Regions from separate parts of the Solidesulfovibrio carbinoliphilus subsp. oakridgensis genome, predicted to be linked through region 2. Evidence: predicted binding sites of a transcription regulator. Region 2 holds the regulator's gene; the other holds the start of a gene.

Region 1 (5,494 bases), 1.1 Mb from region 2:
GTCAACATCACCAACTCGGTCGTCACCAACACCACGGCCAACGCCCTCTTGGCGCTTGGGGCCTCGCCGGCCATGACCCACCATCCGGCCGATGCCGCCTCCCTGGCCGGACTGGCCCGGGCCGTGGTCTGCAACATGGGCACGCCGGGCGAAGAGGACGTGGCCAGCATGCTGGCCGCCAGCCGGGCGGCGGACGCGGCCGGGGTGCCGGTGGTCTTCGACCCGGTGGCCGCCGGCGCCACACCCTGGCGGCGCGAGGTGGCGAGGCGCGTCCTTGACGCCGGGCCGGTGGCCGCCATACGCGGCAACGCCTCGGAAATCCTGTCCCTGGCCGGCGAGGAGGCCGCCTCGCGCGGCGTGGACAGCCTGCAAGGGAGCCTCGAAGCCGTGGACGCCGCCGCCGCCCTGGCCCGAAACCGGTCCTGCGTGGTCTGCGTCAGCGGCGCGGTGGACGTGGTGACGGACGGGGAAAAACGCCTGGAGCTGGCCGGCGGGCATGTGATGATGACCCGGGTGACGGGCCTTGGCTGCACGGCCACGGCCCTTGTCGGCGCGTTTCTGGCGGTCAACGGCGACGCCTTTGCCGCCACGGTCCACGCCATGGCCGTCATGGCGGCCACCGGCTCCCTGGCCGCAGCCGGCGCGACCGGTCCGGGGAGCTTGGCCGTCCGGTTTCTGGACACGTTGTATTCCCTGGCCGAGGCGGACCTCCGGGCCGGGGCCCGGGTGGCGTCGTGAGCCGGCCGCGTTTGGACCTCGGCCTCTACCTGGTCACGGACCGGCCGGCGCTTTTGGGCCGCGACCTTCTGGACGTGGTGGGGCAGGCCGTGGCCGGCGGGGCGGGCCTGGTGCAGTTGCGGGAGAAGACGGCATCCACACGGGAGTTCGTGGAGCTGGCCCGGGCCGTGGCCGGCATCCTCCGGCCGCGCGGGGTGCCGCTCCTCATCAACGACCGGGTGGATGTGGCCCTGGCCGCCGGGGCGGACGGGGTGCACGTGGGCCAGGACGACATGCGCCCGGCGGACGTGCGGGCCATCCTCGGGCCGGACGCCCTCATCGGGCTGTCAGTCACGGGCGAGGCCGAGGCCCGGGCGGCCCGGGGCGAGCCCGTAGACTACCTCGGGGCCGGCCCGGTCTTCGCCACGGCCACCAAGCCCGATGCCGGCGCGGCCCAGGGCCTGGCCGGTCTTGCCGCCATGATCGCCCTGGCCGAGGTGCCGGTGGTGGCCATCGGGGCCATCACCAGCGCCAATGCCGCCTCGGTCCTCGATCAGGGCGCGGCCGGCTTGGCCGTGGTCTCGGCCATCTGCTCGGCGCCCAATCCCAGGGAAGCCGCCGCAAGACTGCGGCGGATCGTGGACGGTGTTCGTCCCGGGTGAGACGGAGGGAAGAGGCCTCCGGCGGCCGGGAGGGGGTCACCCCCTCCCGGACCCACCCGAAAGGGGGCCGTCTGCTCAACTCGCTCCGTCTTCCGCCAACGGCCGCAGCCCCTCCCGCTTCCCCAAATCCCCTTCCAGGGGGTCCGGGGGGGATGATCCCCCCCGGCCGCCGGAGGCCTCTTCTCTTCTCCTCTCACCCTCAGGCCGCCCACGAATCGGACGGGGCGAGGGAGGCGTCGATTTCCTTGACCTTGTCGAGGACGCGCTGGCGGATGGCCTTGAACGCCGTCAGTTCCTTGACGCCGTAGCGGGGCCGGGTGTGGATGAGCCCGGCCAGGTCCATGATCTCGTTGTAGAGGTAGGGCATGTAGAGCGGATCGTGCTTGATGAAGAACTGGACCTGGGACAAGAGCGTCCGGATTTCGTCCTGGTGCTTGTCCGCCTTGCGCATGAGCTTCTCCAGCCGGCGCGAGACGTTTCTGAGCGACGTGCCCCACTCGGCGGCCTTGGCCGAAAAGACCGGCCGCACCCGGGGGGCGGCCGCCCGGTCGAGGGCGTCCAGGAAGACCTCGCGGGCGATGCCGACGCTCTGGAGAAGGTCGCCGGAGAGAAGCTCGTCCGGGCCGATGTTGGCCGCGCCCTCGATGACCACGCCGCCGCCGTAGAGGTTGAAAAAGGCGGCCTTGGCGGTTTTGATGTCTTTTTCCATGTCCCGCTTGGCGGCCAGGAAGCCGTGGTGGGTGTAGATGTCCTCGCCGGCCAGGTTCTTGAGCCTGACGTCCTCATTCGGGTTGTAGGTGTGGACCCAGCCCGCGTTGTGGTGGCCGGCGGCGTGGGTGGAGGTCCCCTGCCAGGCCAGGTCCTGGCCGACCAGGACGAACCGCTCGGCCCCGGCCCAGGTCAGGAACCGCTCCAAGGTCACGCCCACGTTGCCGCCGGCGTCGAGCACCAGCTCCTGGTCCCGCAGGACAAAGGTGCCGATGCCGCCCTGGGTCCACAGCGGAATTTTCGGCCCGGGATAGCGGTCCAGGACCCCGGGCTGCATCTTGGTGGAATAGATGAACGGGATGTCGGCGGCGAAGCCGGGGTCTTGAAGATTTTCCAGGCACTTGGCCATGTCGGTGTTGAAGTCGATGGCCAGGCACAGGTCGGGCTTGAGGCCCAGGCGTTCGAGGGCCGGCAGGGTTTGGAGGGCCGAGACAAAGAGCGCTCCCCGCCGGTTTTCGGCCAGAAGCGGGGCGAAGCGCGGCAGGGACGGCCCGGCCCCGAGGATGACGCAGGTAAGTCCCCGGGCCATGCCCTCGACCCGGGCCAGGCTGCCGTCGCGCATGGCCCGGGAAAAGTTGCGCAGTTCGTTGCCGACCATGACCTCCTGCTTGTGGCGAAGCGTCGTCAGCTCCACGGACATGCTTTCGAGCTTGGCCCGCACCAGGGCCGTGGCCCGGGCGTATTCGGGGCCCATCTGCTTGCTCGGCATGTCGCTTCGCAGGTGGATGCGGGCGAAAAGGAAGCTGACGTCCAGGGAATGGATGGCCTGCTCGATGGCGGCCGGGTCCGGCGTCAGGAACTTGAGCTTGCCGTGGGCCAGAAAGGCCCGGTAATCGGTCTGGCCGAGGCAGGCCAGCAGCATCTCCGGACGGGGTTCCACCACCAGGACTTTGTGCGAATGGGGCGTGCCGGTCAGGACGTGGTTCAGGCCATAGCCGAGCGCCGTGCCGACGATGACCGTGGCCCCGCCTTCGGCCATGTCCTTGGGGCGCCAGTCCCGGTAGAGGAGCGCCGGGGGCAGGCCTTCGAAAATCCCCTGGCCGTTGTCCATGCGCCAGTCGAAGGTGCCGGCCCGGTTGAGGAAAATGCGGTCGAAGACCATGTCCGGGTCCGGGGCCGTGGCGGCCAGCCAGGCCGCCACCGGAGCCTTGGCCTCGGCCAGAGCCTTGATGTTGTCGGCAAGAAACGTGTTGATCCGCATGGCGCCGTCCTTGGGGTGGAGTGCCAAACCCAAAGCAATAATCCTGCCACTCTTGCCGGTTGGCCGTTTTTTGCCTACCACCAAGGCCAGCCGGACCGGTCCGGTTCCAATCCGCGAGGCTCCCATGATCCATGACTCCGTCCTTTCCCTGGTCGGCGCAACACCGCTCGTGCGCATGGCGCGCGTCAATCCCAACCCGGCCGTGACCCTGGCCGCCAAGATCGAGATGCGAAACCCGGGCGGATCCATCAAGGACCGGGTGGCCCTGGCCATGATCGAGGCGGCCGAGCGCGCGGGCGAGCTGACCCCGCGCCACACCATCATCGAGGCCACTTCCGGCAACACCGGCATCGGGCTGGCCATGGTCTGCGCGGTCAAGGGATACCGCTTGAAGCTCCTCATGCCGGCCTCGGCCTCGGAGGAGCGAAAGCGCATCATGCGGGCCTACGGCGCGGAAATCGTGCTGACGCCCGGCAACCTCGGCACGGACGGGGCCATCGAGGAGGCCTACCGGCTGGCCCGGGAGGAGCCGGAAAAATACGTGCTCATGGACCAGTTCAACAATCCGGCCAGCATCGAGGCCCACTACGGCAGCACGGCGGTGGAGATCTTCGAGGCCACCGGCGGGGCCGTGACCCACGTGGTGGTGGCCCTCGGCACCTCGGGCACGGCCATGGGACTGGTCAAAAAACTGAAGGAGTACGATCCGGCCGTCAAAGTGGTGGCAGTGGAGCCCCATCCGGGACACAAGATCCAGGGCCTCAAGAACATGCAGGAATCCTATCCGCCGGGTATCTTCGACAAGCACGCCCTGGACGCCATCGTGTCCGTGGAGGACGAGGAGGCTTTTTCCATGGCCCGGCGTCTGGCCCGGGAGGAGGGCCTCTTGGTCGGCATGAGCGGCGGCGCGGCCATGGCCGCGGCGGCGACCCTGGCCGCCTCCCTCGCCGAGGGGCTGGTGGTCGTCATCCTGGCCGACGGCGGAGAACGGTACCTGTCGACCACGCTTTTCGCCGTGCCCGAGAAAAAGGGCGTGGCCCTGCGCGGCCTGGGCACGGCCGAGCCGGTCTATCTCGACCCGGCCGGGGCCGTTCCCGGGCTTTTCACCTTCGGCCCGCCTTTGGCCGAACCCGGCGACCTGGACGCCTGGCGGCGGGTGGTGACCCTCGACGTGTTGCGGCGGGCCCTGTCCCGGGGGCCCGCCCGGCCGACCCTGGCCGTGGGGCTGGCGGATCTTGAGGACAGGAGCCTCGACGCCGCCCGGGCGGCCGGGCAGAAGTGCCGCGACTTCGCCGAGGCGGCCCGGACCCGGGTGGCCGGGTACGCCGGGCTCCTTGGCGTCTCGGGCGCGGTCTTTCCCCTGGCCGGCGAGGCCCTGGACGAGGCCCTGGCCCTGACGCGAAAGCTCATGGGCAAGGGGCTGGCCTACGAGAAGCTTCGAAGCGTCTATTTCGACGTGGCCCGGGACAAGGCCTACGGCCGGCTCCTTGGCACGGACATGACCAAGCTGGCGCTTGGCAAGACCGTGGACCTCTTGGCCTACGCCAAGGACAACCCCCAGGACTTCACGCTTTTAAAGCGCGTGAGCCTCAAAGACCTCAAGGCCGGGGACGCCCTGGCCACGACCTGGGGCAATGTGCGGCCGAGCTGGTTCCTCCAGATGGCCGCGGCTGCGGCCCAGGCCCTGCCGGCCGTGACCGTGGTCCTGACCGACGAGGACAAGACGTTTCCGCATCTGGAAAACCTGCGCGCCATCTGGGCGGTCGGGGCCGGGCTCGCGCCGGCGGCCTGGCTGGCCGGCGGCCGGGTCACGGGTCGGGACGGGCCCGAGGCCAAGGCCCCGGTCCTTGGCGATCTCCTGGCCCTTGGCGTCCATCCGCTGACGGTGCGGGCCTGGCTCCTTTCCATCGGCTACCACAAGCCGCTGGCCGCCGCGCCGGACGCCCTTCGCATGTGGGAGAGAAACCGGGGCCGGGTCCAGGAGCTGGCCGCCAATCTGGGGCTCATTCCCGAGGGCAGGGGGGCGGCGTCGGACGCGGTGGAGACCGAGGCGGGCGGGCTTGGCGAGGCGCTTGCCGCGGCCGTGGCCGACGACCTGTCGGTCTTCCAGTTCTGGCCCCGCCTGTTCGCCTTTTGCCGGTTCGCC
Region 2 (5,494 bases):
TGGCGAGTACCATCCCGGCCACCACCACAAGGTTCCGATCCTGACCGGCATCCTCGGGCGGCTGGGGCTTTCCCCCGGCCAGGCCGCCTACCTCGGCGACGACTGGGTGGACGCCGGCCCCATGGGTCTGGTCGGCCTGCCCATGGCCGTGGCCGACGCCCAGCCGGAAATCATGGACCTGGCCCTGTGGGTGGCCAGCCGTCCCGGCGGGCACGGGGCGGTGCGCGAGGCCATCCGGTTCCTGCTTCAGGCCAGCGGCCGTCTCGAAGCGGCCTACGCCTGGTTCCTCCCGGAAGGGTAAGCCGTGCCGATTGCCACGATCCTTCGATTGTGGCATGCTTTTTGTTGAGCGGGCGGGGCGTCGGCCTTGCCCCCGCTTTTCGCACCAACATCCAAAGGACCTCGCACGGCGGTAGACATGGCCCTGGAACTGCGACAGCAGCTCAAACTCTCCCAGCAGCTGGTGATGACTCCCCAACTGCAGCAAGCCATCAAACTCCTGCAGCTCTCCCGGCTCGAGCTGCTGGAGAGCGTGCAGCAGGAGCTTTTGGAAAACCCCCTTCTGGAGGAATCGATCGAGGAGGACCGCCAACCGGAGCGGACCATGGCCGAGGACAACCTGGGGCCGACCGGGAATTCCAGCGACGCGGCCATGGAAAAGGAACTCCTCAAAAACGCCGAATGGGACGACTATCTCGGCGATTTCGCCAGCACCGGCCGCCAGTCCCAATCCCGGGAGTCGGAGATGCCCGAGGAGGGCATGGCCTTTGACGCCAGGCTCGCCTCCAAACCCTCCCTCGAAGGGCACCTCGGCTGGCAGATGCGCCTGTCGAATTTCACGGCCAAGGAACTGGAGATCGGGGAGAGTATCGTCGGCAGCCTCAATTCCTCGGGCTACCTGCGGGCTTCCCTCGAAGAACTGGCCCAGATGGCCGGAGCCTCGGTGCCCGAAGTGGAGACCGTGCTCCACCGGCTCCAGCGGTTCGACCCCGTGGGCGTGGCCGCCCGGACCCCGAGCGAATGCCTGCTCACCCAGATCGAGGTCTACGGCTACGAGGACACCATCCTCATCGAGCTTGTGCGCGACCACCTCGAAGACCTGGAGAAGAAACGCTACAAGCCGCTGGCCAAAAAATTTCATATCACCATGGAAAAACTCAAGGAATACCTTGAGCTGATCCAGACCCTCAATCCCATGCCCGGAGCCAGCTACGGCTCGGGCGATCCCATTTTCGTGAGCCCGGACGCCTTTGTGTACAAATACGGCGGCGAATTCGTGATTATTTTAAACGAAGAGGGCATGCCGCGGCTCAACGTCAACACGACCTACATGGCGGAGATCAATCCGAAAAACGACAAGGACAAGGATTATCTCCAGGACAAGATGCGCTCGGCCATGTGGCTGATGAAAAGCCTCTACCAGCGGCAGCGGACCCTGTACAAGGTCCTTGAGAGCATCGTGAAGTTCCAGCGGGAATTCTTCGAGGAGGGGGTCACGCGGTTGCGGCCGTTGATCCTCAAGGATGTGGCCGACGACATCAGCATGCACGAATCGACCGTCAGCCGCATCACGTCCAACAAGTACGTGGCCACGCCCCATGGCATTTTCGAGCTCAAGTTCTTTTTCAACAGCTCCCTTGACCTCGACGACGGCGGCACGGTCGGCTCGGAATCGGTCAAGGCCATGATCAAGCGGATTATTTCCGGGGAGAATGCCAAAAAGCCTATCAGCGACGAGGCCATTGCTGATATGCTCAAAGACGAGTTGCAGATCAACATCGCCCGGCGCACCGTGGCCAAATACCGCACGGCCATGGGCATTGAATCCTCGTCCAAGCGCAAGGAAATTTTCTGATGCTTCGGGCCGGGCTTCCCCGGCCCAATACCACGCCATCTGGAGGATCTCATGAACATCACTTTTAATTTCAAGAACTTCGAACCTTCCGACCATTTGCGCGACTACGCTCGCAAGCGTCTGGAAAAGCTTGCCAAATATGCTTCCGCCAATGACGCCTCCGAACTGCAGGTCAATCTGGCCGTGGAAAAGACCCGCCAGATGGCCGACGTGATCTTCGTGGCCGACAATATGCATATCTCGGCCCATGAGGTGTCCGAGGACATGTATTCCACCATCGACATGATCCTCGACAAGGTGGAAGCGCAGGCCAAGAAGTTCCGTGAGAAGCAAAAGGACCGCCGCCGCCAGTCGACCGAGACCGTGCGCATGGACGTCATCACCATCAACGCCGACAACGCCGGGGCCCGCACGCCGACCATCGTCGAGACCAACGAATACGAGCCCAAGCCCATGGCCGTGGAAGAGGCGGCCATGCAGCTTGGGACCATCAAGCACGAATTCCTGGTGTTCATCAATTCGGAAACCGAACGGCCCAACGTCATCTACCGTCTGCGCAACGGCGACTTCGGCCTGATCGATCCTGGAACGGGTGTGTAGATGCGTCTCGAGGACTATCTCCAGCCCGAATTCGTGATCGGGGAGCTCGCGGCCGAGTCCAAGTCCGAAGTGCTGGCCGAGCTGGTCGCCAAAATTGCGGCCGGCCTGCCGGGTTTTGACGCCAAACGGGCCCATCAGGTGCTCCTTGACCGGGAAAGCCTCGGCACGACCGGCATCGGCGACACCGTGGCCATCCCCCACGGCAAGATGGAGAGCCTCGAAAAGATCGTCATCGCGGTCGGCAGGAGCCTCAAGGGCGTCAACTTCGATGCGCTGGATTTCAAACCCTGCCGCATCTTTTTTCTCGTCCTTGCGCCGGAGCACGTGGCGGGCCTGCACCTGCGCATCCTGGCCCACATCTCACGGCTCCTCTCCGACGAATCGTTTCGGCACGCCTTTTTGAGCGCCGAAAACGACGCGGCCCTGTGGCAGGTTCTGACCGCCGCCGCCTGAAACGCGTAGCACCGTCTCCTTGCGCGCTTGCCGTCACACAAGCGCGCAAGGAATCGGTTAGAGCTTGAGGGCGGGGGGCAAAGACACCATGGAAGAAACGCCGACGGAACTGAAAATCGTCATTTTGACGGGGCTGTCCGGCTCGGGCAAGAGCACCGGCCTGCGGGTGTTCGAAGACCTGGGCTTTTTTTGCGTGGACGGCCTGCCGGTCGGGCTCGTGCCAAAGCTCATCAATCTTTTCGACGAAAAGGGCGGCCAGCGCTACAAGGGCCTGGCGCTTGGCATGGATGTGCGGCAAGCCGACCTCGATACGGACTGGGGCGTGACCCTGGCCCAGATCAAGGTGAAAAACGTGGCCCCGCAGATCATCTTTTTCGAGGCCGACACCCAGGAAATCATCCGCCGCTATGCCACCACGCGCCGGCCCCATCCCCTGGAAAGCGCCAACCGGGGCCTCGAGCAGGCCGTGCTCGAGGAACGGGAACGCATGACGCCCTTGCGTGAAGCGGCCGACATGGTGCTCGACACCACCCATTTCTCCATCCACGACCTGCGCCGCAAGTTGCAGGAAAAGTGGGCTTCGATCCGTACCACGCGCGGCACCCTCAAAGTCCACGTCATGAGTTTCGGCTTCAAGTACGGACCTCCCTCCGAGGCGGACATGGTCTTTGACCTGCGTTTTTTGCCCAATCCTTATTTCGTCCGGGAGCTGCGCGAGCAGACCGGCAAGGACGCCCCGGTGCGCGACTATGTCCTGGCTGCGGATCCTGGCCGGGAGTTTCTTTCCCGCCTTCAGGAATTCCTGCTCTACCTGCTGCCGCTCTATGCCCAGGAAGGGCGCTACCGCCTGACCGTCGCCTTTGGCTGCACCGGCGGACGGCACCGGTCCGTGGCCGTGGCCGAGGCCGTCTTTGACACCCTGTCCAAGGCTGGCTATAATATTTCCCTGGAACACCGGCATATCGAACGCGGCTAGGGCGTCGTTGCCGGCAGCCGGGGAAGCCGCGGCTGCGGCCTTGGGGTCCCAGGCGGAGCCGGACGAAGGACCCGGGCGGAGCCTTACAGGCGCCCGGCAACGGCGGGACGGGACGGCCGGGGCGCACCGCGCGCCCTTGGTTTTTTCCGGCTGCCCGGGGCAGGCCGGATCGGCCGGCAGCGGTGCGGCGCGTTCTGCGTGCCTGGCCCCTGTTCCGGTGCCGAGCCACTGCCGGCAACAGTGTCGTTGCGGCAAAGAACCCCTGATGTGACGCTCGCCATGGGCCTGCGCCTACGGATACACAATGACGAATGTCCAATCCCGGTCGGATGCGCCGGTCGGCGTGGTGGTGGTCACCCACACCGATTACGGGGCATGGCTTCTCAAGGCGGCGGAATTCATCCTGGGACCCCAGGAGCGCTGCCGGTGCGTCAGCGTGGACATGACCCATCCGGTGGATGAGACCCTGGTGACGCTCAAGGCCGCCATCAAGGACACCGAGCAGGGCGGGGGCGTGCTTATCCTGACCGACATGTTCGGCGGCACCCCGACGAACTTGAGCCTGTCGCTCCTCGGCACCGGACGGCTCGAAGTCCTCACCGGCGTCAACCTGCCCATGCTGATCAAGATCCTCGGTTCCCGGACCAAGGCTCTCGAAACCCTGGCCGTCGAAGCCAAGCAGGCCGGATGCCAGGGGATCGTGGTCGCGGGCGAGGTACTGCGCAAAAAGGTGGCCGAGGGATAGCCCATGGCGTTTGTTCGCGTGGACAATCGGCTCGTGCACGGCCAGATCATCGAGTCCTGGCTGCCTTTCACCCACGCCCGGACGATCCTTGTGGTCAACGACGAGCTGGCGGCCGACTACCTGCGCCAGGAGATCATGTCGCTGGCCATCCCGGCCGGGGTGCGCATCGAGTTTTTGCCGGTCGGCGCGCTCATGGGATTCTTGTCGCGAAATCCGCTGGAATCCGAGGACGCCCTGATCCTTTTTTCCGGTTGCCGCGACGCCAGGGCCGCCTACGAATTGGGACTCGGCTTTGCCGCCCTCAATCTCGGCAACCTCCACTACGCGCCCGGCAAGAAGCAGGTCTGCCCCCATGTCGCCTTGTCCAAGGAGGACGAATCCTGCCTGGATTTTCTCCGGGACAAGGGCGTGCGTCTCGATTACCGTTGCGTGCCGAGCGATCCGCAGCAGCTGCGCGCGGTCTAGTGTGGCGTCCGCTAAAAAATATGCGCATATTTTTTAGAAAAAAATAATTATTTAAATATTTTATTCTCGAAATTCGTATCCACGAATTTCGAGGACGCGACACTCGGCGACCGCTCGCCGGCGACGCCGTTTTTTCGGAACGCCCGGCCACGGCGGGGACGGCGGGCGCAATCGGCAACAACGAATAGCCCGGACGGGATGGAAACGATGACCCATCAGGCCGATATCTTGCTGCATGTTTTTGGCGTCGCTTTTTTTTTGTCCTTTTCTCGTCGTTCCGTTTCTTCCTGAACGCGGCGCTCCTTGAACGGCCCATCGTCATCGGCTTTTTCTGGGCCGCGGTCCACGGCGACCTCGATGCGGCGCTCAAACTGAGCCTTTTCTACGAACTCTTCTGGCT

Evidence for each region. Region 2 encodes sigma-54, which starts transcription at its own class of promoters, with help from an activator protein. Its sites were predicted from a motif close to CTGGCACGGNNNNTGCTT; they were not measured.
Region 1: a site for sigma-54 is predicted at 3,381-3,398, ahead of DFW101_RS18065 (motility associated factor glycosyltransferase family protein). Genes of this name have one in related genera too.

What each region holds. Positions count from the first base shown of each region.
Region 1 covers NZ_CM001368.1:4,085,156-4,090,649, forward strand. The annotation lists gene thiM (hydroxyethylthiazole kinase) at 1-738, shown strand, start outside; gene thiE (thiamine phosphate synthase) at 735-1,379, shown strand; gene DFW101_RS18065 (motility associated factor glycosyltransferase family protein) at 1,579-3,348, opposite strand; gene DFW101_RS18070 (cysteine synthase) at 3,473-5,494, shown strand, end outside.
Region 2 covers NZ_CM001368.1:1,044,412-1,049,905, reverse strand. The annotation lists gene DFW101_RS04690 (KdsC family phosphatase) at 1-301, shown strand, start outside; gene rpoN (RNA polymerase factor sigma-54) at 419-1,855, shown strand; gene hpf (ribosome hibernation-promoting factor, HPF/YfiA family) at 1,907-2,455, shown strand; gene DFW101_RS04675 (PTS sugar transporter subunit IIA) at 2,456-2,908, shown strand; gene rapZ (RNase adapter RapZ) at 2,997-3,884, shown strand; gene DFW101_RS04665 (PTS sugar transporter subunit IIA) at 4,189-4,629, shown strand; gene DFW101_RS04660 (PTS sugar transporter subunit IIB) at 4,633-5,094, shown strand; gene DFW101_RS04655 (PTS sugar transporter subunit IIC) at 5,382-5,494, shown strand, end outside.